DNA from 3 places in the Lysinibacillus sp. F12 genome. Region 2 is predicted to be linked to each of the others. Evidence: riboswitches for the same ligand, from Rfam matches in the RefSeq annotation. Region 2 holds a riboswitch; each other region holds the start of a gene.
The links. A riboswitch is a leader RNA that binds a small molecule or an ion and turns the genes downstream of it on or off. The one in region 2 is predicted to bind S-adenosylmethionine.

Region 1 (10,228 bases), on a different contig from region 2:
CATAGTTTCTATGATTATTCGTACAATGCTACTGCCATGTGGGAAGGCGTTTATACGAATATGGAAGTGATCGATTATCTTTGGGGAAAAGCCTTTGCTGAGCAGGATCTTTTACACCTAACTCGATCATTTAGCAAACCCGTTTTTGTCGGACTAGGGATGTATGATTTTTTAGTTGCCCCTGTTTCACTATGGGACGCGATAGATGATACTTCTCAAGTAAAGAAAGTTATATTTGAAAAAAGTGGTCATAACCCTATGTTTGAAGAGCCCGAGTTTTTTGATAAACAGCTCATTAATTGGATAAACGAAGGGTAATTTTTTAAAACTTAGAGCAGTGGGTAACATTTATATGTTATCGTACTGCTCTTTCTTATGTAGAAAGAGGGAGCCATTAACGATGAAAATCTTTCAAAAATCTTGTTTGATTTTTCGTCGCCTATTCCCTCTGGTTAGGTAGGTGATTTTGACTATTCGTTGTAGACGTACTCTCGCCCGGGATGACTATCGAATACAAGTAGGGAAAACTCATGACGAATCATCAGACAAAAAGGCTGCTTCCAAAAGGGAAGAGCCCATGCATTAGCTACCTGTATTAGTTTTGCTTAGGGCATTCACTTGCTGGCAGTCAATAATTACCGGTTTAGCGGTGTCATCGATTTGAAGGAAATACGCACAGCAGCTATGTGGATCGAGATAGAGAAAGTAAATACCACAAAAACAATGGCCATCAGAAAGATAGATATCTACTAATGTCCCTGGGTCGAAACGTTCTAATTGACTACAAACACAGCCTTCACAATGTTTTTTATCTTTGCTTCTTATGTGGTTTTCCAACTGTTTTTTTCTGTCTTGAGAACTATTATAATACTTGATGCGATAAGAATCATCTTCAGCCATATCATCTATGCCGTAATAGTGACCTGTGCAATAGTTCTTCGATTCACAATAGCATTTAGAAAATTTATGATAATTATCTAAATCTCTATCCAATCTTGTTAAATATCGATTTTCATCCATTCTTGAAACGCTCCTTTATGGTTTGAATGTTAATTCCTGCGCCAATCTTCTATTTCTAATCTATGTAAAAGAGTTATCTTGAGCTGGTAATATGTCCATCTAACTGTCATTTAAAAGAAAAAACTAGACTCCTAAATAGAGTCTAGTTTTTTGAATGACTTACATAATCTTCTTTCAGTAGTCCATATATTTCTAGATCAACAACGCCTTTGCCAGACCATAATGTTGCTTGTCGTAATAAACCTTCATTGATAAAGCCATTCTTTAGTAGTACTTTTTTCGAAGGTTCATTTAATGGCATGACTTCAGCTTGAATTCGATTTACCTGAACCTCCTCTATAAGATAATTCACGACCATTTCAACTGCCTTCGTAGCAATGCCTTTTCCCCAAAAATCTTCTGCTAAGTAATATCCAATTGTCACCATATTTACTTTCTGATTAAAGTCCATAGCTTCAATAATACCCACTAATTTATTACTATGGGACGCTTCAAAAATACCCCATTTTATTCTACTTTTCTTCTTAAAGTCTCTTTCGAAATGCCCAATCATTTTTTGAACGGTTTGAAGGTTGTGTTTTGGAATAATACCACAAAACTCGAAAACCTTATTATTATCATAGATGGCAAACAAATCTTCCACATGAGACGCTTCTATTTTCTTTAATGTTAGACTAGTCGTATGTAGCAAAGGGAATTGAGTAAAAACCTTTTCAATCATCATTTTTTTGGCTCCTTTCTTAGCCTTTAATTGGAATGTAAATTTTCATTTTCAGATTATATGGATAGATAGATTGCATGACATCTGTTATTTCAAAATCAGGACCCATATCTCTATCATAATTGGAATTCGGCAACCATACCCCGTAAATGTAACGTCTTGTATTCTGAATACCTTCTGCACTACTATTCAAGATAAATTCTGCATATTGACCAGCGGGTAATTCTAAATGGGTAAATCCTTGCTGAACACGCTCCTCAAATGCTTGGACTTCCTCACCAACAATAAAGGAAAACTGACCATCCTCGTGAAAGCTTGTAGAGATTCCATATGCCACATTAGGGGCCACTTTTTGTGCAATACAGTCATAATATTGTTGACGACCAAAATCATGATAAAAGCCTGGGATTTCTTCATAATACCTCTCATCTTGTAAGGATGTTGGATAGACATAGCCGGTGATTAACTTTTTTCCTAAATGTACGATTGTAGGTTTTTGCATTGGAAGTTCACCATCTATTTTATAATCTAAAAAGTTTATTTTATTTTGCAATGGAATAGAATAGGTATTCTTTCTGTACTTAGTCGGTGTTATCCCAAAGTACTGAACAAATGCTCGTGTAAATGCTTCTTGAGAACCGTATTCAAAGCTAATCGCTATTTCAAGTATAGATTGGGAGGTTGTTATTAATAGAACGGCCGCTTCTGAAAGCCTTCTATTGCGAATATATTGCTGTACAGAAAATCCAGTTATCGCCTGAAACAGTCGCTGAAAATGGAAGGCTGAAAAATACGATTGCGAAGAAATATTTGTGATCGACATTTTTTCTTGTAGGTTATCCTCTATATATTCTATAGCGTTTTGAATTCTTTCAAAATAATCCATACGATCATCCTTTCTCATTCTCATCGTACTATTTAAAGGGAAATATTTCTTGATAATTTGTGCTAATTTTTACATTATAGTGGACCTAAAACGAAATCAACAGAAATATCGAAATGAATGACAAATATAGGTATTATTTATTTAAATTATCATGAAAGCGAGTGATCCATAATGATAGCCAGCTCTACTTTTCCATTTAATAATATGAAGGTGTGGAAGAATTAAAAAAAGTTATTCTTCCGCAAATAATCGGAGGAGACAATATGTACAGTAATTATGGACCGTTATGTACGGAACTTTATGATTTAACAAAGCCAGTAGGATTCTCTATCGGTGGGGATATGGAACGTTTACAGGGACTAACAGGTAAGGTTCTTGAGGCGGGGGGGCGGCTCAGGGCGTGTCTATACATTTGAAGCTATACGCTAATTAGTAATGACCAGCACTCTCAAGGAGAGGCTGGTCATTTTTTATTCTCTACCCTACTTTTAGCTTTCTAGCTGTACCAATGCCTTTTGTTTTCACCTTTACCTCAATATGCACGGGGAGATTGGGGTAAAGCGTGGCCCAATCTTTTTTAATACGTTTCCATGCCTGATGGTCTTCGCGATGTAGTACCTCACTAAACTTTAAAATATCAACCTGATAGGTTTTTTGAATAGTGTGAAATGTTTGTTCTAAATTCGCTTGAACTAACTTGCTTGTTTCTTTATTAAGAGTATCAATAGTTTCTGGCTTTGTTAGATCCAATGGACAACTTATTTCCGCTATATTTTGTTCAAGTTCAACCTGTACATGGATGGAGGGTTTATCATTTTTAAAGCTGCCAGTAACTTTTGTAGAAGAATTTAAAACTTCCGCTGATATTTTCCCCTTTTCCGAACAAGGGACTTTTTGAACGGTACCTTTTATATGGTTGTGTAAGAAATTATAGCCTCTGCTTTCTTCCTCTGATAAGAAGCCTATAAGCTTATAGTTTTTAAAAACAGCAAGTCCACCGTATTGTAAATTAGCAGGACTATCCATTTTTTCGATGTTGGAGCTACTCTTTCCTGCATCTGCATCTCCATGTATTTGAATGGAGGGCAGAACAGCACTATGATCAATACTCCCTAAAGAATTGATTAAATCGTCTAAAATCACTGATTCAGTTGTTCCCAATGCATCTTCAGAGTCCTTTAAGGATTTTAACAATTTACTGGCAGGAATATCTTCTAACGGTGTTAATATACTTAAAATATCTTGCGCTGTTGATTCATGGGCAACAATAATATTAAAATCACTTCTTCCCTCAGGGTCCCTTTGAAATAAATCTAAAATACTATTCATACCATATTCAGCCATTTCTTCACCAATAATAATAACTTGAGTATGTGCATAATAGGGTTTCCTTGGCGTCTGCGTTGTTAATTTCCGAATAGCTTCGAATAAGGTTTTCCCTTTTGCGTGATAGGTAACAACAGGGACTTGAAAGCTTGTTGAATTCTTCGTCGCTATTTGACTTGGGTTAACGATTTGAATGGATAGCTCTATATATTCGTCTGTTTTATCGACCCCAACAGCAGTGACAATAGCTAATTCATTTAACTCTCGCTTATTCCAACATCCAGTTAACAACAAAACGGTTAGAAGTAGGAGAAAGAATGACACCGTGTGTTTAATGATTGGCACCTCCTCTAGGAAAAGGGCTAAGACATTTCCGATACTAATTAGGATAAGCAAATAATAGGGAAAATAAACAAGAAGAGGAGTACGGGGGAAATTTTTTTAGAGGACAAAAGCGTCTATTAATAGAAAAAAGTATATACATCATTTTAAATAGGAGGAAAAAAGGGATGCGATCATTATTAAATGGAGTAGAGGCCATTTTTATCCCGATAAAGGACCCTCAATTATCAGTTAAATGGTATGAGGAAAAGCTTGGGTTTAAGCTTTTAAATATAGAAGAAGACGCAGCGGTCATGAAAATAGGGGAACAATCTGTTACGGTCGTATGTTTAGTCAAAACGGAGAATCATCAACCATTACATTTTCCAGATAATCATTTTGGGGTAGGGAAATACTTCAATTTCCTATCTTCAACTATTGAAGATACCTACCAATCACTAGTAGAGCAACAAGTGGAAGTAAATCCTATCGGAGGAGAAGGACAAATAAAATTTTTCACCTTCTATGATCTAGATGGAAATCCTTTAGGGGGTTGCCAATCATAAGCGGGTCACTGTTTATAACAGTGACCCTAGTAACAAATCTAGGAGGTGTAAGGCTAATTAGCTTTACACTACTATCATATACATAAATATTATATCGAAATAGTTAATTGCCTGGGAAATAGATAGAAAATTAAGAATTGTTTTAAAAATGATTTGATTATACTTTACTTTTTAACAATGTGAAGATAATGGATTGTTTCAAAAGCGGATAGATAATCAGTTTGATGTTGAAAATAAAGCTGTTGAATTGCAGATAGAGATAGATGAGTAGCCCTGATTGATCTAGTGTCTTCTTCATTTCCTCATAGCATGAGTTCATTGGTTCACCACCAGCTGCCGCCATCTTCACCATATTCTCTACTCTGTTAGAGATACCTTTTTCCTAAATAACGATTCATCACCATAGTCCAAGACAAGTGAACTGCCTACTAGAACTAGGGCAAAAAGATGGTCTATTAAGCTAGCCAGTTGTTCTTTCTTTAAGTAATAGGAGACACCTAAGTGACTAAAAAATGTTTTTTTATACTGAAAGCCTTGTTTCAAAAGAGTCACTTTTCTCGTAATTGTGAGTCTTAATTGGCACCCACTTCATTCTGCAAAGTCGTCGGATGAAGTTGATTCATGTAAAAGAAAAGATTCTCAGCAAGGAGCAATCCCGAGGAAGTGGAAATGCACCGTAGACTTCTGGTGAATGATATATGTGCTACAACTGCAAATGGGAAATTTCATACCTCTTTTTACAGCAACCATCTCCATTCAAAGACACTGAAAAAGGCAGCTATACAATGTCAAAAGGGAGGTATAACTTTCCGTTATTACTAGGTGGGGCAGCGGGATTTTGCTATTCAAGTAAAAGCTTAAAATATTTTTAAATTTTATGTAACTTATCGCAACGTCAACCGTCTACCTTACTAGTAGAATACAAAAACTAAAGCAAGCTAGTAACATTCACTTTTCACAAAAAGGCCAGGATTCACTTATTCCGTGATTTCCTGGTCTTTTTGTGCAGACAATCCTATTTTATACGAAAAAATAGGACAAATAGTGAAACTTTTTAGCTGTTTTTTCGTATTCATAATTGAATCTAAAGCTAAGCAATATTATTAGTAAGATTCACTTTCACTTAAAAGGCTAGAACTTACATAATTATGTAGGCATCTAGTCTTTTTTGTTGGCTTTCTACTTTTATGAAAATCATGAACTTTAGAAAATTACATAGCAATGAGTAAATCCTATGCTCGAAAAAACAAGAATTCCCCCAAAAATTAGATTGGAAAATATTTTAACTTGTTCAACGCCTTAACTTAGCGTAGTATTAATACGAATCAAAACTAAGTAAATTAGTAAGATTCACTTTCACAATAAAACCAGGCGCTCTTCTATGAGGAGCATCTGGTTTTTTGTTTTTATCTGAGATTTCAAGAACATTAATTTATGAGGCAAGCTAGCCTTATCTTACAAACGTAGCCATACTTCCAACAAGTTATTTTTTGTTAACCGAATGTCATTAGTTGTGAAAAAGAGGCGAGAGCTGAAATTCCCATGGCCCGTTTTGCCATAAAGGGATAGATTTTTTGAACGAACCGAATTTTACAAATGATTATTTAAATGGGTATTGTTGGATTTTTTAAAATTATAAATCAATTTTTAAATGGTAATAGTTGTCACTATAGAGGTTAGACAAAGGATGCATCAATCGAAAAAATTAATCGGTCTTTTAGTCATTGTATATGTTTGTACATTGTTAGTTTTACCCTCTACAGATGGATTCGTTTCGGAATAATTGATGGAGGTTCTATTATAATTAGCTTTATTTCCTTATTCTTCTTCGGGTAACCATAGCGGTATTAAAGAAGATAAAGATGAACTGGATAAGCATATTGAAGCACACAATGCTAAAATTGGATAGTATGTTTTAATGATTTTAGCTTGTCTAATTTTTTTTGCTTCAGAGGGTGTCTCCAATTTAAATGACATGAAAAATTATCCTTTGTTCTTAGTCGTTGGGTTTACATTGGTCATATCACCTATCATAGAATTTATTTATTCAAAAAAAGTTAGATAACTGACAGTATTTGTTTAAGCAAAAAGGGAGGAATCGTTTTGTTAAAAACAGTACAAATTATTTTATCAACGATAGGCATCACGCTTTCCGTTTATGGACTTATTACATATGAATACCGCCTAAATTTCTTAATGATCCTTTTCCTAGGTTTATTTATGTTAACATTAGGAATTAAAGAGTTTGGGAGAGAGAGAAAATTATATGGTTGTTTTCTAGTTGGCGCATTTATATTTTCGGTATATGTGTCTATACAAAGCTTCATATTAATCTAAAAAGTTGAATTCTGGACCTTAAAGATAGTGCCAAGAAATTTTTTCTAATTAAAAACATGTTGCAATTATGGATGTTTTATTTTAGTATTTTAATATTGTGTCAAAAATATAATATAATATTTTTCTTCTTATCAAGAGAGATGGAGGGACTGGCCCGATGAAATCTCGGCAGCGGAACTATTAAGTTACTGTGCCAAATCCAGCAAGCAATGTCCTTGATAGATAAGAGGAGCGTTTTAACTATAAGGCCTCTTCTTGTTATTTCAAGATGAGGCCTTTTTTATGGTGAACAAACAAAAATAGGGCTGATTTTTAATTTTTGGGAGGTAAACAATGAGGAGAGAGAATCCATGGGCGCTAATCCCATTTGTTGTTTTTATAATTTTATTTATTGGTTCAGGGGTTATGACGGGTGATTTTTATGCCTTCCCTGTTATTGTAGCTATTAGCATTTCGGGAGCTGTGGCTCTAGCGATGAATCGAAAAGAATCGTTTTCACGGAAGGTTGATATTTTTTGCCAAGGTGCTGGAAATTTAAATGTCATGCTGATGGTTATTATTTTTCTATTAGCAGGGGCATTTTCAGAGGTAGCCAAGGGGATGGGGGCCGTAGATTCCACTGTTAACTTTGCATTATCAATTATTCCGCAAAACTTGCTTGTTGTAGGTTTATTCATCATTGCCTGTTTTATCTCTCTATCCATGGGTACGTCAGTGGGGACAATTGTTGCACTGGCGCCCATAGGAGTTGGGATAAGCGATCAGACTGAGCTATCTATTGCTTTAGTGATAGCAGCGGTTATAGGCGGTTCAATGTTTGGTGATAATTTATCTTTTATTTCAGATACTACTATTACTGCCGTTCGTTCACAAGGAGCGCAAATGAAGGACAAATTTAAGGTCAATTTTTGGATTGTATTGCCGGCAGCTATGGTTACGAGCATTATTTTAGGGTTTATGACATCCGGTGGAACAGCTCAAGTAGAGCATTTAAGCTATAATTGGGTAAAAATTGTTCCCTATGTTTTAGTGATTATTTTAGCGTTATCGGGAATGAATGTTTTCCTCGTTCTTGCATTAGGGATTGTCCTCGCCGGTGCAGTTGGCTTAGCAGATGGCAGCTATCACCTAATGAGCCTTATACAAAAAATTGGCGAAGGAATGGAAGGTATGTTTGAAATCGCCTTTCTAGCTATATTAATAGCTGGAATGGTGGAGGTTATTAAATTTAATGGAGGAATTGACTTTTTGCTCCGCCTTGTAACACGCAGGATTAAATCGCAGAAGGGCGCTGAATTAGGTATAGCTGGTCTTGTGGGCCTAACTAATTTATCTACAGCCAATAATACAATTGCTATTTTAATTGCTGGGCCGCTTGCCAAAAATATTGCTGATCAGTATGAGATTGAGCCGAAAAAGTCCGCAAGTATTTTAGATATTTTCTCCTGTACGGTTCAAGGTCTTCTCCCATACGGAGCTCAATTCCTAGTAGCCGCAAGCGTTGCCAAAATATCGCCAGTGAGTATCTTACCATACGCGTTCTATCCTATTCTTATTGGTATTTGTGGTATGATAGCTATTCTCATTGGGTACCCGAAAGAAAAGAAGGCCTAAACTTTTCTTTCAGACTGTAGACAAAAGTCATCGAGAAGTTCACTCTCGATGACTTTTGTCATTTTTAATATTTGAGTAATATACTACCAAACCTAACATGCTCCACTCTTAGGAAGCTGTCTATTTTTTAGGGGATAATTCATTCAAATACGGAGCTCATTACAATGGAAAGCCCGGTTGTCCGTTAATTGGACCCAAATATTCGGAATGAGCTATTACTTTCTTGCCTGAATTAAAGTAAACCAATCGTTGCCGTTGAACTTTCCTGCAACATTGTATATGGGCTGATAGAAACCTTTTGTATCATACATATACGAAAGCTCAATTGAATCAATCTCTATATGGTCTCCGTTTTTTATAATAAGGTCTTCCTCCTGAACGAGCGCATTATACTTTATTTGAGGAAAATCGCCTTCCTTGATCCGTTCATATACCTCTGTAGGAGATAGTATGTTTACCTCTCGTATAAATTGATTTTCATGAAGGCTGTAGGTTAATGAATACACGTGACCATCCGGTTTAAGACCAAGACTAATATCCCCAGTCCAGTAATCTTTATGTACATCGGTGCGGTCTGGTAATGTCCATTCAAATTCACCATTCTCCTGTACAGCAAATTCTGCATCTTGAGGTAGTAAAGAAAGTTCATCCATCAATGATTTCGCCTTATCTTCTTGCCCTACAGCTGAAGTTTGCTCTGGGGTATAATTATTTTCGGTTAACCACCATTGGCCCTCGGAATCATTTGTAATCAATGTATAGGGGACCTCATTTTTATCTTCCAATAAAGTCTCGTCATTGTCCTGGTTATTAGATGTATTCACCTCTAATAATCCTAATTTCTGTTGTAACAGGTCTTTTACGTCATCATTTTTAACGTTTTTCTTAAAGACAGGAGCAACAATTGATGCTGCGCTTAATTCCAATGAAGTGGATACATGAACATCTGACATTTTTGATTTTGTATAAGCGTTTATTGCTAAATGACCAAACTCTTGTTGGGCGTAGACAATGCTCATAACGATAAAAATTAAGCCCATCAATAGGGGGATAGCAAGGTTTCCAATCAGACTTTTCACCTTGACCTTTTTGTGATTGGAAATAGAAACTGCAAGTTTGTATAATTGATAGCCAATAATACCCCCAAGTGAGTTATTGATTAAATCATCAAGCTCAAAAATCCCTGCTCCTGAAAGTGTTTGATATGTTTCAATAGAGGCTGTTGCCCCCACAACTACTAGAAGTAGCCACTTAAACTCTTTACATTTAGCCATAAGTAAAGGCAAGAACATTCCTAATGGCACAAACATTAATATATTAAATAGACAATTTTGGAGATCACGTAAAGAGTATTTTTTCCACGCGTCTATATAACCGCTGAATGGTTGTAGGTTCATCTGCATGTAATGTGAAGTGCCACGACCAATAACTGTTAGC
Region 2 (10,228 bases):
TTCGTTTATTTCATTTGCAAGATTTTGCATTAATTCATAAATAGTCGAGTGTGGGTCCATTGTATGTGAGAGCACATCATAAAAAAGGAACATTTTGTAGCCTAATTTATACTTTTTTGTACCTTCATCCTGTAATAAATAACCCGTTTCTGTAAATGTATTAATGGCTCTTTGTACGACACTTGTCGGCATTTTCATCATGCGCGAAATTTCACGAACACCTAATGCATTTTCTGTCGTCGCAAAACACTCTAGTATATCTAATGAGTTTTTTAATGTCTTGACAGTCATATATTTCTCCCTTTAAGCGTTTTGATAACCGTAATGCTTTTTCGCTACTTCTACCGAAATATATTCATTTAACACATCACGCTCAATAGCCTCTTTACTTCTTTCAAGTGGATTTCCATAGCCACCACCTGTTGCTGTAACAAGCTCAATACGATCGCCTTTTTGCAATTCATAATTGGCTAGTACGCCAACTGGTCCAATCGTAGAGCCATCCTTTTTATGAACGATTAAATAGTTATGAGAGCCTTCGCCTCCTCCACTTAAACCGAATGGAGCGAATTGGTGTCTCCCTAAGTTGACTGAAACCTTTTGACCATCATTATTAATTGTATAGACACGGCGTACACCTAAGCCACCTCTAAATTGGCCTGTACCTGCACCGTCACAGTTTAAGCTATATTCATCAATTTGAATGCCATATTTCGTTTCTGCAATTTCAACAGGTAAATTATAGGTTTCACCGTCTCCCATACAATATTGCCCGCTTTGACCATCTTCATCATTTGATGCTCCCCAACCACCAACAGATGGTTCAACGATAAGGAAGGACTCATCATTTTCAGGATTTTTACCTGTTAGAATAAATGTACAAACGGATTGTAAATGTCCAGCAGATAATCTTTCTGGTAAATGTGGCGCAAGTGCTTTCCAAATTAAATCAGCTGCCCCAATACGTGCCTCAAAGTTCATGGATACAGGATGTGGGCGCTTAGCCGAGACAATGGAATTTTCATCCGTTAAAATAGTTAAGCGTTTAAAGACTCCCTCATTAATGACATCTATATCACCTAGTAATGCTAGGAACATCACACGCACACTTGCCATTAAACCAAATTTGGAGCAGTTTACTGGCACATTTACCGCTGGGTGGGAGCCTCTAAAATCACAAATAAATTCTTCATCACTAATCGTTACTTTCACTTTAATCGGGTATGGTCCACCCTTTAATGGATCTCCCTCAATAAAGTCCTCTGCATAAAACTTACCTTTAGGCAAATGCTGCAGCTCTAGCTCTACAATTTTTTCTCCTTTGTCCAATAATTTTTGAATCGACAATTTCACCGATTCAGCACCAAACTTTTGACAAAGCTCTGTGATTCGCTTTTCGCCTGTTTTTAAGGCGGCCACTTGTGCAAACATATCGCCGATAGATAGCTCTGGTAAACGAACATTTGTAGAAATAATCTCATAAATGGCTTCGTTCAATTCGCCTTTATGATAAAGTTTGACACCAGGCAGTTGTAGACCTTCCTGATAAATTTCATTAGAATTACTTGTAAATGAACCAGGGTCCATGCCCCCTACCTCTGTCCAGTGTGCTTTATTGGCAGAGTAAGCAATAATTTCACCTTGATAAAAGATGGGAAGCACTAAGCCAACATCTGATAAATGCGAGCCTCCCCCTACATACGGGTCATTAATAATAATGACATCGCCCTCATGCAACCTTTGACCATTATCGAATTTTTCAATTACTCTCTGCACCATTGGACTTAGCATACCAATAAAGCTTGTAACACCATTTCCTTGGCTAATTAAGTTCCCCTGTGCATCTGTTAAACCACAAGCATAGTCTAATACTTCATAGATTACGGGACTCATAGAAGAGCGCGCTAGAGCGACAAACATTTCATCCCCTATGGCTAGCAATGAATCCTGAATAATCTCTACAGCAAAAACGTCTTTTTTCATGATTTATTTTCCCTCCATCTCTACAATCAAATTTCCATATTTATCAATTTCTATGGATTGCTTTTCATTGATCACGACTGTAGATGTTGGATTTTCAACGATAGCAGGGCCTGTAATGACATAACCCGGAGCAAGCTTTTGTTGATCATAAACATTGACCTCAACCCACCCCTTTTCTTTTACATATAAGTTGCGTTTTGTTTTAATACAAGTTGACACATCAATATGAGAGAAATCTAATTCTTTAAATTGAACAGCCTCATCTTTTCCATAGATGGTAAGATGTAGATTCACTAATTCTATTGGAGTAGTTGGTAAATCGAATGAAAATTCTTGTTTATGTTTTACATGGAACGCTTCAGCCAATTGGAGAAGCCCTTTATCATCAATTGTGATATTCGATGCGTTCAATTTAACTGCATGCTCTTGGCCTTTATAACGTAAGTCATAATTAATTTCGAAATAATAATGCTCTTTCGATAAAGGTGCGTCTGCATAGGCACTTTCAATAGCTTGATTAATATTCGCTTGAATGTCAGCAAGATGCACGTGATCAAAGTCCATTAAACTTGTTTGAATATAGTCTTGGCGATATTCTGTCATCATCATTCCTAATGCAGAAAAGACAGAAGAGCCATAAGGGATAATGACCTTTTTCATGCCTAATTCCTCTGCTAAATTAATAGCATGTAGTGGACCACCACCACCAAAGGCAACCATTGTAAAATCTTCTGGGTCATAGCCTTTACGAATGGAAATGAGCTTCAACGCATTTAACATATTAGAATTCGCAATATCTAAAATACCTTGCGCTGCTTCCTCGGCTGAGACATGAAACGGTTTCGCAATCGCTTCAATAAGTGCCTCCTCCACTTTGTCAATAGAAACTGGATTATCGAAGTTTGCTAATGATAATCTTCCCAAATAAACATTAGCATCTGTAATTGTTGGCTGTGTATTACCTAACCCATAGGCTACTGGACCTGGGTTTGCCCCAGCAGAATCTGGACCAACCTTTAAGGAACCGAACTGGTCCACACGAGCGATAGAGCCCCCACCATTGCCGATTTCCACTATATCTACAACTGGTGTTTTAATGGGATAGCCAGCAAATTTTTCATTTCTTTCAATATAGTAATCTGTCGTAACATTTACTTTGCCATCTGTAATAAGTGAGCATTTCGCTGTCGTCCCCCCCACATCAAAGGCGATAATATTGGATTCATTTAGAAGCTCACCTAATTTTGCAGCTCCAAACATTCCGGCTACAGGGCCAGATTCTACTAGATTGATTGGCAGCTCCATCGCTTTATCAAAGCTTGTTGTACCACCATTTGATTGCATAATTTTCAAATGGTCGGTAATACCAATTGTACTTAATTTTTCTTTTAAGCTTTTTAAATAAGCATGAGCAATTGGCTTTACATATGAATTTAAAACAGTTGTATTGGTTCTTTCATATTCACGATATTCTTTAATGGTTTCGCTTGAAAGCGTAATATACACCTCAGGCCAAATGTTCAATATTTCTTCTTTTAATTGCTGCTCGTGAATGGGATTTTTATAGCCATGAATTAAGGAAATGGCAATTGCCTCTACACCTAACTCCTTAAATTGACGGACAATCTTACCAACTTCATCCCTATTAAGCGCTTTCATAATATTTCCTTTAAAATCAATGCGTTCATCAATTTCTTGTCGTAAATAACGCTCTACAAAAGGTGCTGGCTTTGTATATTTAAAATTATATAAGTCTGGTCGGTTACCACGTGCAATTTCTAATACATCACGGAAGCCTTTTGTTGTAATTAATCCAACTACGCCCCCTTTTCTCTCTGTTAATGTATTGATAATAACAGTAGAACCATGAATAAATGATTCAATGAGAGAATCCTCTGTTACATGTCGTCCTAATACGTTTAATATACCATCCTCAAAATGCCCTGGCGTCGTATGCCCCTTGTCAAAATGAAGATTTCCTTTCTCATCTGTATAAACTAGGTCGGTAAAAGTACCGCCAATATCTGTTGCGATTTTCAAGACTCCATCCCTCCGCGTTCCTATAATCGGTACAGTGTTCCGAATTAGAATTAAGTAAATTATATTTAAAATAAAAAGAAAATTCAATGTATTTTTTAAATAAAAATTCATTTGACAATTGCACAGCGTTGTAAAATTCCGCTTTTCCTTTCCAATATTAGATAATTATAAATAAAAATTACCAAACACATTTATATAAGGAAGCTTCTCGAGTTTGTAATGGCATGAAAAGAAATCCTAGTTTTTAAACTAGAAACTTAAATTTTCTAAAAAAGTGATGATGAATGTTTAGACAATTTTCAACTATAAGGGGAGATGCCTATTTTAGTGGCACTGGTGGGAGAAATAGTAGTGAAATAAAAAATGTTTAGGCTCCTATCAGCCAACCAATAAAAAAAGCTGCCCCTATTTTAAAGGGCAGCCTTTCAACATTTTATTAGAACAATCCTACCGCATGTCCGTCATTGTCGACATTCATGCGTAACGCAGCAGGAGCTTTTGGTAAGCCCGGCATTGTCATAATATCGCCTGTCAGGCAAACTAGGAAACCTGCACCTAGCTTCGGTATCACCTCACGAATTGTCACTGTAAAGCCTTCAGGACGTCCAAGTAAACTTGGTTGATCGGATAAAGAGTATTGCGTTTTCGCCATGCAAATCGGCAAAGAATCCCAGCCAAATTTTTCGATTTGAGCCATTTGTTTTTTAGCTTGGTCAGTGAATTGGACATCTTTCCCACCATATACCTTTTGTACAATAGTGCGTACTTTTTCTTCAATGGATTCTGTTACATCATATAATGGTGAGAAGTTGTTTTCTTCTTCCAACACAGCTAGTACTTGTTCAGCTAAGGCTACTCCACCTTTACCGCCCTCTTCCCAGACATTTGTTCGGGCAATACGTACATGGTTTTCTTGGCACCAGTTTAGAACTGCTTCCAGCTCTGCCTCTGTGTCTGTAATGAAACGATTTAATGCAATAATCGGTTCAACACCAAATGTACGTACCGTGTCGACGTGTTTAGCTAAATTTTCAATCCCTTGGAGCAGTGCTTCCACATTTTCACCGACAAGTGATGTTTTTGGAACACCACCGTGCATTTTTAATGCACGAATCGTTGCTACAATCACAACGGCACTTGGCTTAAAGCCTGCTTTACGTGCTTTAATATTCATGAACTTTTCAGCACCTAAATCAGAGCCGAAGCCCGCTTCCGTCACCACAATATCCGCTAGTTTACGAGCAGTTTGTGTCGCCATAATGGAGTTACAGCCGTGGGCAATATTTGCAAATGGACCACCGTGTATAATTGCTGGTGTCCCTTCCAATGTTTGTACTAAGTTTGGCTTAAAGGCATCCTTTAATAATAATGTTAAGGCACCCTCTACCTGTAAATCACGCACAAAGACAGGCTCACGCTCAAAGGTATAGCCAATCACGATGCTAGCGATGCGTTCGCGCAAATCCTCAATACTTGTTGCTAAACAGAACACTGCCATAATTTCCGAGGCAACCGTAATATCAAAGCCATCTTCACGCGGCATGCCCTGAACAGGTCCACCTAATCCCACAATCACTTTACGTAATGAGCGATCATTCAAATCCATCACACGTTTCCAAATAATACGTCGTGGATCAATGTTTAAGACATTCCCTTGGTGGATATGATTATCAATAAATGCAGATAAAGCATTGTTGGCTGTTGTTATCGCATGAAGATCACCAGTGAAGTGTAAGTTAATATCCTCCATTGGTACAACCTGTGCGTAGCCCCCACCAGTTGCGCCACCTTTTACGCCCATTACTGGACCAAGCGAAGGTTCACGTAACGCTACCATCACTTTCTTATTTAATTGATGAAGGGCATCAGCTAGTCCTACAGTCACAGTTGACTTTCCTTCACCTGCTGGGGTTGGACTAATAGCTGACACTAACACAACCTTTGCGTCCTCACCTTGAGCTGTAATTTTTAATGGGTCAATCTTTGCTTTGTAGCGGCCATACTGCTCAAGTGCATCCTCTGGAATACCTGCAGCATGGGCAATTTCCGTAATAGGTTTGATTACTGCTTGACTCGCGATTTCTAAATCTGTTAATGGTTGATTTTTCGTTGTCATTTGGCATCCTACTTTCTATGTTGTTCATTTCCATTATAGTCTTAATTGTGAAAAAAAAGAAAGCCAGATATGCTCGCATTCCGACAATCAATTGACATTTTTGTTCAATTCATGTATGTTCTAAGAGAAAATGCTATTTTTTCACATTTTCTCATTGATAGCACGATTTCTTTAACTTTATTTTACTTTCAAGCGCATTGGAGGCGAATGCTTATGCAACAGGGGATCGTAAAGTGGTTCAATAATGAAAAGGGCTATGGCTTTATTGAATGTGATGATGGAGAAGATGTATTTGTACATTTTACGGGCATCCAGGAGGAAGGCTTCCGTACACTTGAAGAAGGTCAAAAGGTTTCATTTGATGTTGTGGAAGGCAATCGCGGCCCGCAAGCATCAAATGTTGTAAAATTATAAGCTAGGAAACTGAAGGTGGATGAAATATTTAAAAATAGTTCAATCCGCTTTTTGACATGTTTACACATAAAAATCCACTTCAACGATTGAAGTGGATTTTTAATTTATCTATTAATCCAATAAAAAGCACCTGGACAAACTAATGTTTCCTTGGTTCTGTGTGGATCGTTCAATGTTACACCGATAGGCCCTTCTTTTAAATGCCCGAGCGTCATGCTAGATGCTGCCGCTTCCTCATAAAAATCCAAGCGCATATTCGGTAGCTGTAGAGACACAAACTGCTCATGCTGCACAAACTTGGGTAGCTGTAATACCTTCTGCCAAAGCTGCACCGTCTTCTCCACATCCCTGACATAAAACTGAATCGATTCCATGGTAATAGCTTGCGTTTCATCAATCGCGCCACTAGCTTTTAATTGAGCAAGACGTTTCTCATCTTCATCTGCCCATTCAATTAAGAATGGGAAATCCAATGCAAGGTCAGCCCTGCCAAAATGCAATAGCTTCCATTCGATTATCGTGCCATCTGGTCTTGTTCGACTACAAGCATCGGGACCATATACATCAAAGCCCAATGCACGCAATCGTTGACCCTCTTCTTCAATATTTTGGGTGCGCAAGGCAATTCGTGAAAATCCTTGGCGCTCATGATTACGTTTAAACGTATAATGTAGGGAATATGGGTACTGGGCCGCTTGCTCAAATAAATCACGATCATAAATAGCGATTTGTTCAATATAGCTTAAGCCAAAGTAGCTTAGCGTATTGTAAGTCCCCCACATCGTGTGTTGACCACCGTTCACTGTATGGACATTTCGTTTATTGAAGAAAACCTTTATATTTTCCGGAGATTCTACTTGATGTACCAGATGATCAAAATATAAAGTCATGGCAATTCCCCTTTCTTTCCCCCATTAGCTTTACCTAGATGTGTAATTGATTTAATATTTACTTAAGAAAAGGAGTTACTAGCTGGTATGAAAAAAAGTGCAATTTCCCTACTAACTCCGTTAACTAATTTATTACTCACTATAAAGAGGTGATTTGAATGACAGATCATGTAGCTGCTTTTAAATTGGCATTAGGTAACTATCCTACAGGTGTAACGGTTGTTACAGCATGTCATGAAACGAATCCAATTGGCTTAACCGTCAATTCTTTTGCATCTGTTTCCATTGACCCACTACTTATTTTATGGTCACTGGATAAAAAATCTCAGCTCCATCCTTATTTTATGGGTGCTGGAAAATTCGCTGTTAATATTTTAGCGAGTGATCAAGAGCATTTATGTACATTATTTGCAAGTAAAGTCCCAGATCGCTTTGCTCAGGCAAAATGGTCTACTTCATCATTTGGGCTACCGATTTTACATGATACAGCAGCTATTTTACAATGTAAATCATTTCAACAGATAGATGCTGGCGATCATACTATTTTTATTGGGCAAGTACTAGATATTACAAATTCTCAAAAGGAACCGCTTCTCTACCATCGCCGTCATATCGGTCAGATTCCAAAAAGCTTTTATAGCTAATTCTCATAAAAAAAGGGCCACTTGTAAGCAACGGAAACCATGCTTATTGGTGGCCTTTTCACATCGTTCATCTGAAATGATCTTTATTTCTTTTGTGGAAATCTCTGCTTTTCAAGCCTATTAATTTGAACAATTACACCATCCTGAATCGTAATATGCACTTCACCAAATTCAAGATTTTGAATGGCCTTTGCAATAGCCTCTAATTTCTTATCTTCTACCTTTGTCGACTGAGCCATACGATACACCCCTTCTTTCTGATTCTTGTTGTACAAAAGAGGCCAATGCATCAAGCTAATTGATAGCCCCTCCTATCTCTCAGATACATCTGTTGGATTTGGCACCTATTTTTTCGGTTGCCGAGGCTTCATTGGGCCAGGTCCCTCCACCTCTCTCGATAAGAGTACTGCGTTTCTTGAAAATAATTCTATAATTCTGTTATACGATTGTCAATATAAAATATTAGAAAACCTAGCTGAATACTTTGTAATGTGTATTTTAGATTAGAAAACTGCCTATACCTAAAGTATTTTATGCCTAATCAGTAAGAAATAGATGGCTATCTACTAATTTATTTCGAACTCCATTTCCTCATCAAGGATTCAAGTGGACCGCGATGATGTTTAGCTCTCCACCAAACAGAAGTAAACACACATCCTAAAAAGTAACAGCAGGCATACAGCATGGAAAAAGCAAGCGTTTGATTCTCCAGCTTTTGGCAAACAATTAGTATCCCAATCCCTATAAAAACATGGCCAACATAATGGGTTAAAGACATTTGCCCGGTTAAGATGAAAGCTTCAATGACTTTATTTTTACATGTCTCTACAAGATAGATGGAGCCTACAATGAGGACTATAGCCGAAGCCGAATTAGATAGGACATACATCATATTTGGTGGAATCGGTCCCGTATCAAATAAATACAATGCACTCTCTACATCTAATAAATGGATGGTTGTTGTTATCTTAATAAATAATGTTGAAAAAGTCTCAGTCATTATGACTAGCAATAAACCTGTCACTAGTAAGATTTTTCTTATAGTACGATTTGTTAAATCTAATGTGCCGATTAACATCCCCATCAGAAAGAAGCAAATCCAGGGGAATAGTGGGTGATAGCCATTAAACATCAAATTTCTTATAAATCCTGCTGGTGTCCAAAAATCAAGATACTCTAGTAAGACATATGTTGGATGCCAACCAGCAAGGTAATTAAATTGAATTTGAAGCCATTGTGAAAGGATGAGGATAGCACCTATGATGAAGATCATCATTTTCTTGGATTGCGCAATCAGACATGCGGCCACAAACATATACACGCCATAATAATGTAATATATCTCCTGTCCAGCCGATCACATATAATATTAGCCCAATCGTAAATAACAAAAACGACCTTTTCCATAAAGTAAGTCGATTCTGACGAAGAAGCAGTGGGTCCTTAGTCTCTCTAGCCTGACGAGTCATTAAAGCTATCCCTATTCCTGCTAACATGACAAATACAGCGGAAGCACGCCCCTCGAAAAGATTTTGTAAGGTAATCATCCATGCTGAACCATTCGTTGTAGAACCTGTTATGACTCCAAAATTTACAATGAACATCCCTAGCATGGCGAGAGCTCTTGCAAAATCAAGACCTTCAATGCGCCGATTGTTATTGATCATTTTTGTCCCCTTGGATAACGCTATGTACTGCCTCCTTCCAAATAGCTCTATAGTTCAATTGGTTGCCTGTTAACATGAAATTACCGATATTATCATAAACCAGGGCTAGCATCTGTGCCTTTGCTTCTATATGGGGAGTATCCTCTAGCACCCCTAGCTTCACGCCATATCGTAGGACTTCAACAAAGCTTGTTAAAAAGCTAGTTTCTAGCTCCACTAATTGTTTCTTATAGTTTTCATCGCGAGCTGCTAATAGTACATATTGATTAAATATTTTATTAAAATAAGGATCCTTCCCCTGCGCTTCAATAGACTTATAGCCTAGCTCGAGTAATTTCTCCTTGAAATTCGTATGAGAAAGCTCCTTATAATTCACAGCGATATCCTGTTGAATTTCTTTATACAGTGCATCAAATAAGTAAGAAATTAATTGATCCTTTGATTGAAAATAATAGTAAATGGCTGGTTTTGATAT
Region 3 (10,228 bases), on a different contig from region 2:
TTTTTTAGTTAAATATCATTAGAAATGTGCTTGTAATAGTATTTATCGGTGTAGTTAAAGTAAGTTATATAGTTACCGAAAAGTTTGTCGAATTATGTACAATTTATTTAATGGACGGTTCGAATTGTATAGTTCAAAAGTTTACTATGAGAGGGTGGAGCAGATGACGTATAAAATAGTATTTTTTGATGTGGATGGTACACTAATCAATTATGAGAATGGTGCTGTGGAGGAAAGTACGAGGCAGGCTATTCGACTATTACAGGAAAAGGGAATCTATCTTGTGGCTGCGACAGGAAGACCGTTGTCCATGTGTGAAGAGCTGAAAAATTTAGGGATTGAAACCTTTATTACGGCGAATGGGGCATATGTGAAACACAAGGATGTTGTGATACATAAAATTCCGATTGAGAAGGGCATTGTTCAAAATGTTCAAGCTTTTGCACAGCAACATCAGCATTCCTTAACATTTTTTACAGAACAACTTACGATGAATGATATACAAAATCCATTAGCCTTAAGCGCGATGCAAGAGACATTGTCTTTATGTGATTTTCCAGTTAGAAAAGAAAGCATTATGGATGAAGAGGTTTTTCTTATGTGCCTTTATGCTGATGAACAGGCTGAAAAAAGATTAGCTCGTCAATTTTCGAATATATTACGGCAACGATGGCATCCTTATATTGTGAATGTTTTACAGCAAGATGTGTCCAAGTCGATAGCCGTAAAGGCTGTACTGGATTATTTTGAGATTAATGCTAAGGATGCCATAGCTTTTGGAGATGGAGAGAATGATATAGATATGCTAGAGCTGGTTGGCCTTGGGGTAGCTATGGGGAATGGGAGCCAAGCTCTAAAAAATGTTGCAGATTTTGTTACAAAGAAATCCATTGAAGGCGGCATAGATTTTGCTTTACGAAAGCTGCACATTATTTAACGATATGGAAAGGAAGTAAAGTGGAGGCTTGAGAGACTCTTTTGGTATACAGTTATGAGTATATAGAACAATGTATTAGGTGGGATGAAAAATGGCGCAGCATGTGCAATCTCTAATTGAACATTACGGGTATTTTGGCATCATCGTGATCCTAATTGGAGGCATTGTTGGGTTGCCACTTCCCGATGAAGTATTTTTAACTTATGTAGGCTATAGTGTTTATCGAGAAAGCCTTGGACATATCCCAGCTTTAGTAAGTGCTCTGATTGGCGCAATGGGGGGGATTACTTTAAGCTACTATATCGGCCGTCGATTTGGCTTACCGCTCTTGCAGAAATATGGGCCAAAGATTCATATAACTGAGCAAAAAATTGAATTTACTAAAAAAATGTTTATGAAAGTGGGGCCTTTTTTATTAATTGCTGGCTATTTTATTCCTGGTGTACGCCATCTAACAGCCTATATCGCCGCTATCAATAATTATCCATATAGGAAATTCGCTTTCTTTGCTTATACAGGGGCATTTATATGGACTTTTACATTTATAACCTTAGGAAAAGTGCTAGGAGAGAAATGGCGATTCGTCGGTTACTATTTATCTCATTACAGTATGTACGTCATCTTGCTGTTTGTCCTAGTCATGTTAATTATTTATTATTTATTTAAAAAAAGAAACGTACAAAAGTAAAAGTCAGTAGGATTCCTACCGACTTTTTGTTATGGCAATATGGCAAATGAACGTACAGGGAATCCAGATGCTTTTTCAGGCTTGGGTACTATATTAAAAATAATAGCACCTTTAGGAGGTAGCTTGTCTAAATTAGTCATGAGCTCAATTTGATAAGTGTCTTGATTGAGGACAAAATATTCACCAACCAATTGGCCACTTTGACGAAAATCAGTGGCAGAATCAGTATCAAAAGTTTCATGACCTATTGCACTTACTTTACGTTCCTTGAATAGAAATTGTAAGGCCTCCAAGCCCCAACCTGGAAGATGATTATCTCCATTGACATCTTTATTACTAAATGCCTCTTTATCTGGCCAACGCTTACTCCAATCTGTTCGCAGTGCCACAAATGTACCTTCTTCAATCTGTCCATAGTGTGTCTCGAATTCTAGAATATCTTGTACACTGAGTGTAAAGTCATGATTACTAGCAGCCTCCTGTGATTTATCAATGACGATAAGCGGAAGAACAAGCTCCTTTAGTGCTAATTCATCTAGAAATCGAGTATCTCTTACAAAGTGAATGGGTGGGTCAATATGTGTTCCATATTGTCCAGGAAAAGAAAACTGCTGTGCAAAAAATCCATCATCATGCGAGAATAATGTTTCAAATTTAGCATCTTCAAACATGAAAAAATGAGGTGAGTCTGGGCCGAAGGTATGTGTCAAATCGACCCACTGTTTTGATTTTAGTAAGTGCAATGCTTGTAAAAGTTCGTTAGACATTAAATTCCCTGCTTTCTAAAAGTAGTAGTCAATAAAAAAGAGTCCTCAATCGAAGAGGACTCCCGGAATCAAACATAGGTAGTGCGTCTTCTCATCTTTCAGGCTTAAATTTTGCCAATAGGAATTAGCACCATACTGCTTGAGCTGGTTGCTGAGACTTCATCGGGCCGATCCCTCCGTCTCTCTAGATAAGAAATAGGATATAAGAATTTTCAGAAATAATAGTATAAATACTTTAACATATATTTTTATAGTTTACAACTTTGATAGGATTACAGGGTTAAAATTAATTTACTTACCAATTCAAAATTAACGTTACTCGACAGCAGGCACTATCCATAAGCTGTATTCTAAAATTATCTGGTGTATAGTTGGTTTCAAATTTTGTAGTAATGCCTGTGGATGTAATTAATTTTTCGACCTCTGTTTTATTTGAAAGCTGTGCAGCATTCTTTAAGTCATGTGCAAATTGTTGAGAACTATCAATTTTATCTGTAAGTAATTGTGCCTGCTGCATAATCGTCTTTATCCGCGTAGCTGAAGATATTAATTTTTGTGTATCAACAGGGGGAAAGGGACTATTACTAGTCGGCATTGCTAAATGTTGTGAAAAGGTTCTAGCTGCAAGTTGATGGTCTGTCGATGGTATCGGGTAATGGTAGGGGTGAATAAAATAAGGATAAGGATTATAATACAAATCAATTCCTCCTAGCCAGAAGCTGATATCTTATCTTATGTATCATGATCTTTTTAGGTGTTTGAATAACGCCATTCCTGTACTGAAGTGTTAATATACTATGCTGAATGGTATGCCACACAAACTAAAAAAGGAAGCGATGGAGCGCTTCCCTTTTGTTCTTTAGCCAAGAACGTTTAATACATCATCTATTTTTTTGCTATGTGACAGGATTCCATAATTCATCCACGTTAAAAAATCCACCTCATAGACACAGTTTCTTTTAACAGCCCTTAGGTTTTTCCACATAGAGGATGTTAAAATAGTACGCTCTTCATTCTCATAAATGGAGTGTTGCTTGTCGAAGGTGATAAACAAATGATCAGCGTCTAGTTGTTGCAGCTGATTTGAAGTCAGATGAGCTTTACGCTGATTAAGCGGTATTTTCCACACCAATGGATCAGGCGTTAAGCCTAAGTCACGGTATAGAATTGGCCCTGTATAACCGCAATCAGGGCCAGCATACAGTGTAATGCCAATGGCTGAAATGCGAAGAAATGCCACACTTTGTCCGTAAACGGATCTACCTAGAATTTTTCGAGCCCTCTGTACCTTGTCCTCATATTCCGTAATAATATCTTGCATCATAGCGGTTTTCCCTGTTAAATCTGCAATTTTAAATAGAGTCGATTGCCAGTCCTCTCCAGGGTTGTTTAGGTGACAGATTGGGGCCAACTTATTTAAATGAAGACAGGTTTCCCAACGCTCTATACCAGCATCTAACATAATTAATGTTGGTTTATAGTGAAAGAGGTGTTCCATTTTTCCATACTGTACATCGATATCAGGCACATCCTGTAGACCTAAATAGTCTTGTTTTCCCCACTTGGAATGACTGAATTGCGCAATGGGCGTAATACCTAAAGCTACAAAGAAGTCCTCTAAGAATGGTGCGAATACGCGTACATTATTGCTCTGACTTCGTCGGAATTGCCCTGGGGAAATACCTACATGCTCTTTAAAACGACGATTGAAATAGTATTCATTATTAAAGCCAATAGACTGACTTATTTCAAATAAACGATCATTCGTTGTCATTAATAACTGTTTGGCTTTTTCAATACGTATACTATTTAAATAATACAGAGGTATTTGTCCCGTAATATCTTTAAAAATGCGTGAGTAACTCCATTTTGGTACACCTGCCAGTTCTGCTAGCTGTTCGACAGTCCAATCCTTTCCAAAGTGGTTGTGCAAATATTGGATAGATTGCTCTACAGATTGACGATCACTTTGTTGTAGAGGCTTCGTTCGGTTTTGCTCAAAAATAAATAATATCAATTCTTGGAAACGAACATGCTGCTCAAAAACAGTGTGCTCATCTTTTGTTTGACGACACCGATAAATAGCTTCTAATAGTCTATTGCATTGAGAGAAGGGAAGAAGACGTAGTTCTCTAACACTTGTAAAGAGACTAGTAGGAGAATGAGCTTCACTAAGATAGATCGTATTAAATGTCAATTGGTAAAAGCAGAGTGTCTCATCGGCAATGTGAATTTCGACAGGGCTATTAGGTGGAATAATCACACATTTTCCTTTCATAAGGTGGATAGTTTCATGGTTTGTCTTAAGTGTTCCGTTACCACTAATAAGGATGAAAAGAGAATAGTATGTATTGCTATATGACTGCATACCTGCTGAAAGAATAGTATATGAAATAGTTTGTAAATGATAGATTTGTATTAAATTACCCATTGTCCACGCACTCCTAAGTAAAGTTTAAATTTGGAAAACAACACAAAGAAAGCCCCCTAAAGAGCTTTCTATTGTAAATTATTTCACGAACCATTTCTCAAGATCATCATATTTTAGTAGGTTTGCAGTAATGGCACCAGACTGCCAATAAGTTCGATCAGCAATATAAACTTGTCCATTTTTTACAGCAGGAACTGTTTTCCAAAGCGTACTATCTAACCATTTAATCGCCTCTTGATTTTCTTCAGTTTCCCAAGTGCCATTTGAAGGGAAGAGTATAATATGATCAGCATCTAATTCTGGAATAGCTTCTTCAGACAAGACCTCGTGGAACTCTGTCATATCCCGAGCTAATGGATGTGGATTTAAACCAGCTTCCGTATAAATGTAGCCCGTGTAGCGATTCTTTATACCGAATAATGCCAACGTTTTATCTGCCACATTTAGGCGGACAACGGCAACAGTTTCGTCACCAACGGATTCTTCTAACTTAGCTTTTAAATTCGTAACACGTTCCTCATATTTATCAACGATTTCATTCGCTTTCTCAGGGATATTTAAAACATCAGCTATCGTTTTCACAATTTCACGTGGATCTTGTAGTATGTCTTCTTTTAAGCGATAAGTAGGTGCAATCTTTGAATATTCTTCATACTTTGCCTTATCTGCTGCACCATCTACAATGATTAAATCAGGCTTAGCTTGAAGTAATGTTTCTAGACTACCTGTAACGTCAAACTCAGGTACGTCTAAGCCTAAATAATCTTGTTTACCCCAGGAAGGGTGATACCATTGCACAATAGGCTTGACATCTAAGGCAGTTAAATAATCTTCCATATAGATGGCTGCTACTCGCTGTGGATTTGTTGGAATTGTTACTTCTCCAAACTCATCCTCTACAACTCGCGTATCTTCTTTTGTTGGATTCACACTCTCTGAACTTGTTTGTGTTTCATTTGAACCACAGGCACTTAAAACGAACAGCAGTACAAGAATAAGTACAAATGTAAAATATCGACTGATACGCATGGCTATTCACTCCTATAAATTTACTAAAAACTGATAAATGTTTATCTTAATTTAGAATGATAATCATTCTCGTTTGATTCAAATAAATTATAGGATACCATATAAAAACAAACAATACATATTCTCTACATCTTTTTTATACAAAATGAAGAGTTTAGAGTCCTATTGATTCTTTTTATCAAAAAGTAGCCATAGGAGTGTAACGACCGCTGCCAGCATAACCATAAGGAATCCATATACAGGCGTTTGTGCTAATGATTGATGACGAATAATAAAACCACCAATATAGGAACCTAAAAATATACCAATATTGAAAGCAGAAATATTTAATGCAGAGGCCATTGAAATAGCTGATGGTATATATTTTTCAGACAGTATAACTGCATATAGTTGCAAGCCTGGGACATTCATGAACATAAATAAGCCCATTAGTAGGACCATGAATAACCCAATAATTGGCGATTCAAGAGTAAAGCCAATACCAAGTAAAGCTAATGCAAGTCCTACAAAAATAATAAAGATGGAACGAAGCGGATTTTGATTTGCAAAATGGCCTCCTAGTGTATTACCAATAGCAACGCAAATACCATAGACAACTAATATAATAACTACCGCGTGTGGTGAGTAACCCATATATTGCTCTAATATAGGTGAAACATACGTGTAGACCACAAAGGCACCACCATAGCCAATTGCTGTAATGAAAAGGATTAATAACATTCGAATATTGCCTAATACTTTACCGATATCACGAAGAGAGATTGGGTTACCTTTTGATAATTGGCTTGGTACTAACAAAGCATTACTTATTAAACCAATTATCCCTATAGTAACAATAAATATGAATGACATACGCCAGTCTGTTACTTGTCCAATGAATGTACCTAATGGGACACCCGTCACAGTAGCCAATGTAAGTCCAGTAAACATAAAGGCAATTGCACTTGCGCGTTTATTTGGTTCAACTACATCTGCCGCTATGACAGAAGCGATGGACATAAACACACCGTGTGCTAATGCTGAAATAATACGCCCTATTAATAAAATCGAGAAATTTGGTGCCATAGCTGCAGTTAAGTTCCCAATTATAAAGATTGTCATGACTAGCAATAAAACAGTTTTTCGACTAAGGCGAGATGTTAGGGCTGTTAATAATGGAGCTCCAACAGTAACGCCTAATGCGTATATTGAAACAGTTAAGCCGGCTGTGCTTAAAGATATACCGAAGTCATCTGTCATTAACGGTAAAAGCCCAACACTGATAAATTCAGTGGACCCTATTCCAAAAGCACTGATTGCCAGTGCTAGCAAAGTTAATTTAGCACTTGGCTTTTTTGAATGTGACATACTACTAATATCTCCTTTGATTTTTTTTATCATGTATAGTAATATTCATACATACCTAAAAGATATGTAGAGTACTTTTGGTTACTTTTGAATATTACGGGGGGTTTACAATGCAAAAAATTTATAATATTGGTGTAGAAGCTACACTTGAAGTCATTGGTGGTAAATGGAAACCAGTCATTCTTTGTCATTTAAACCACCATGGTAAAATTCGCACAAATGAGTTTCGACGATTAATTCCAGGAATCTCGCAAAAAATGCTCACTAGTCAATTAAGAGAGTTAGAGCAAGCTGGATTGATCCTTCGAAAGGTCTTCAATCAAGTTCCGCCGAAAGTTGAATATTCCTTAACGCCTTATGGACAAGGAATGGAGCCTATTTTAAACATGCTTTGTACTTGGGGCGAGAAGCATGTTGAAGTATTACAGGATAAAGGCGAAGATGTACTATTAAAACAACGTGACGAAGATATAGCTATGCAGCAAACATCGTAATGAGGGAAAAAGAGACTGTCAAACACGCGGCAGTCTCTTTTCCTTTTTAATGCTTATAGAGCAAAGTCATATTCATCAGGATTAGGTCCAACACGTTGTTCAAGGTTCATCGCATTGATGATAGCCATCTCTGCTTCTGTTAAAGTAAAGTCAAAGATATCGGCGTTTTGTATCATGCGTTCTCTACGCACAGATTTAGGAATAGTAATCACGCCATTTTGTACATCCCAACGCAAAATAACTTGAGAGTTTGATTTTCCGTATTTTGCTGCTATTTTAGAAATTGTTTCATCTTCAAGAAGCCCACCTTGCATTAAAGGTGCCCATGCTTCAAGTTGAATTTGGTGCTCTTTACAGAATGAACGAAGCTCCGCTTGCTGTAAGCGTGGGTGGAATTCCACCTGATTCACAACAGGTTTAATACGAGCAAATGATAATAAGTTTTCCAAGTGTGCCACAGTGAAATTACATACGCCAATGGCTTTGATCTTACCTTGTTTATATAGGTCTTCAAGAGCTTTCCAAGATTCAGCAAACTTATCTTTACCTGGCCAATGAATCAGGTAAAGATCTAAATAATCTAACCCTAACTTTTGTAGGCTCTCTTCATAGGCAGCCTTCGTTTCATCAGAGCTTAATCCATCATTCCACACTTTTGATGTTATAAACAGATCTTCACGATTTAAGCCAGTCGATGCTAGCGCCTGTTTAATGCCATCCCCGACACCTACTTCATTGCCATAAATAGCGGCAGTATCGAGGCTGCGATAGCCAACTTCTATAGCGTTTTTAACCATTTCAGCAGTAGCATCATTTGCTACTTGAAAAACACCTAATCCCATACCAGGCATTTGAAGACCGTTATTTAATGTAATTGTATCTTGTAAATGATTAATCATTGCGATTCCTCCAATTGTTTGGATTGCTTATTGCTTTTTCATTATGCTGCTAACATACCTTCAAAAAAAGTACGCACTTTTTTGTGTCATAGAAACGTAGAGGTAACTTTTGTGAGCTAACAATGGCTAGAGGGATAAAAATATTCATCAGCCTCTTATTCAATATCAGATAAATGAAGTTGTCCAATAAAATAGTAAGCACCTTTATTGGCTATATCTACTAGTCGTTGTGGCAAGATAATTGTCTACAAAATGAACAGACGGAAATCTTGGCTTTATTTAAGTAGTAAAAGGAAATGTTTGTTCGATGGAGAATATATGTAGTAATACTGTAAAAGGGGTTTTGAAGATGAATCGTTTAAATTTAATTACATTAGGTGTTAAAGATATGGTGAAGTCTCTCGCTTTTTACCGAGAAGGTCTAGGTTTTGAGGTTGTAGTTTACGGAGAGGAAACAAATCCTGATGTTATATTCTTTAATAATGGTGGGACAAAAATATCACTATTTCCAATTGAAAGATTGGCAAAAGATATTAATGAAGCTAACCCACCTGAAATTGACCATGGCTTTGGCGGAATCACTCTTGCTTATAATGGTAAATCAAAAGAAGAGGTGGACAGTATTTTTGCATTAGCTAAAAAGGCTGGTGCAAAAATTATTAAAGAGCCTGAAACTGTATTTTGGGGTGGTTATAGTGGCTACTTCCAAGATCCGAATGGCTTCTATTGGGAAATTGCTTACGGCGATATGTGGCAGTTCGATGAGAACGATATGCTGATTATTCAATAATTGATATAGATAATTTAGATAAGAAGAGCGTCTATTTTTTATTTTATAACATAAAACGCAACTTTTTTAATTAATAAAAAGTTGCGTCAGACTGTCGACAAAAGGAATTGAGAAGTTCACACTCGATTCCTTTTGTCACTTTTTTTCTTTCATTATGTTTAAAAATGGTAATTTTATATCCCATAAAACAGACTCTTCAAGTATAAGAACTCTTTTAAACCGCCAGCCACGTCCAAGTAGCTAGTTTCTTTAAATTCATGGCAGCAAGAGTAAGCATCGCCTACATGGACAATTTTTTCAGACCTCTAGGCTGTCCATCGCATACCCTGCTTTTCCTTTGCATCGGCAAAGACACGCTCAATCGTTTCTTTACGCTTGCATAAATTTGTTTGATGTCATAGGAATGGCGTAAATGTTCAGCTTCCTCCGCATACAGTTCCCCAATATGGCGTTGAATGAATTTTTTGTGATTCTTACTTTCTGTACATTGGGAAAGGCTTGACACTTCGCACCATTCAAAGGTTTCGATGTATTATCACCCCAAAAATTTACCTATGTAGATGGGGTACTTTATGTAGAAGTTGATGTGAAAGAAGGGCGGTGACTCCAGCGGGAAAAGCGGGAGAAGCGGGAAAGTCGAGATCCTGGACTGAGTGAAGCGAGGGAAGCAGTTCGACCCCGCCCGCGGAAAGCGTCCGCCCGTAGTGGAAATCAACGGCTTTACTTTATTTCATTGAGTTTGTCTACAGTCTGATGCAACTTTTTTAAATTAGTAAAAAGTTGCGTTTTTTTCACTTTCACGTTAAAAAATAGGAAGAAAATAAGTAGGGGATTACCATATAATAA

Region 1: another riboswitch for S-adenosylmethionine. It lies ahead of AC3CH7_RS09145 (Na+/H+ antiporter NhaC family protein); the one in region 2 lies ahead of AC3CH7_RS14050 (YezD family protein).
Region 3: another riboswitch for S-adenosylmethionine. It lies ahead of AC3CH7_RS20170 (cyclase family protein); the one in region 2 lies ahead of AC3CH7_RS14050 (YezD family protein).

Annotation. Positions count from the first base shown of each region.
Region 1 is NZ_JBYMLP010000002.1:411,178-421,405, reverse strand. It holds gene AC3CH7_RS09190 (alpha/beta fold hydrolase) at 1-318, shown strand, start outside; gene AC3CH7_RS09185 (hypothetical protein) at 583-1,020, opposite strand; gene AC3CH7_RS09180 (GNAT family N-acetyltransferase) at 1,163-1,744, opposite strand; gene AC3CH7_RS09175 (effector binding domain-containing protein) at 1,761-2,627, opposite strand; partial or broken gene AC3CH7_RS09170 (class I SAM-dependent methyltransferase) at 2,891-3,010, shown strand; gene AC3CH7_RS09165 (Ger(x)C family spore germination protein) at 3,105-4,298, opposite strand; gene AC3CH7_RS09160 (VOC family protein) at 4,463-4,840, shown strand; partial or broken gene AC3CH7_RS09155 (class I SAM-dependent methyltransferase) at 5,005-5,386, opposite strand; gene AC3CH7_RS09150 (DUF3953 domain-containing protein) at 6,944-7,177, shown strand; SAM riboswitch class I at 7,303-7,406, shown strand; gene AC3CH7_RS09145 (Na+/H+ antiporter NhaC family protein) at 7,511-8,791, shown strand; gene AC3CH7_RS09140 (VanZ family protein) at 9,007-10,228, opposite strand, start outside.
Region 2 is NZ_JBYMLP010000003.1:50,334-60,561, reverse strand. It holds gene AC3CH7_RS14085 (IclR family transcriptional regulator) at 1-291, opposite strand, end outside; gene AC3CH7_RS14080 (hydantoinase B/oxoprolinase family protein) at 304-1,983, opposite strand; gene AC3CH7_RS14075 (hydantoinase/oxoprolinase family protein) at 1,987-4,023, opposite strand; gene AC3CH7_RS14070 (formate--tetrahydrofolate ligase) at 4,460-6,139, opposite strand; gene AC3CH7_RS14065 (cold-shock protein) at 6,353-6,553, shown strand; gene AC3CH7_RS14060 (VOC family protein) at 6,658-7,443, opposite strand; gene AC3CH7_RS14055 (flavin reductase family protein) at 7,602-8,087, shown strand; gene AC3CH7_RS14050 (YezD family protein) at 8,171-8,326, opposite strand; SAM riboswitch class I at 8,396-8,491, opposite strand; gene AC3CH7_RS14045 (DUF418 domain-containing protein) at 8,659-9,753, opposite strand; gene AC3CH7_RS14040 (TetR/AcrR family transcriptional regulator) at 9,743-10,228, opposite strand, start outside.
Region 3 is NZ_JBYMLP010000005.1:174,063-184,290, reverse strand. It holds gene AC3CH7_RS20180 (Cof-type HAD-IIB family hydrolase) at 164-937, shown strand; gene AC3CH7_RS20175 (DedA family protein) at 1,029-1,625, shown strand; gene AC3CH7_RS20170 (cyclase family protein) at 1,655-2,392, opposite strand; SAM riboswitch class I at 2,481-2,587, opposite strand; gene AC3CH7_RS20165 (YuzC family spore coat inner layer protein) at 2,688-3,089, opposite strand; gene AC3CH7_RS20160 (AraC family transcriptional regulator) at 3,252-4,823, opposite strand; gene AC3CH7_RS20155 (ABC transporter substrate-binding protein) at 4,902-5,852, opposite strand; gene AC3CH7_RS20150 (MFS transporter) at 6,015-7,199, opposite strand; gene AC3CH7_RS20145 (winged helix-turn-helix transcriptional regulator) at 7,310-7,693, shown strand; gene AC3CH7_RS20140 (aldo/keto reductase) at 7,747-8,592, opposite strand; gene AC3CH7_RS20135 (VOC family protein) at 8,942-9,382, shown strand; partial or broken gene AC3CH7_RS20130 (transposase) at 9,666-9,910, opposite strand.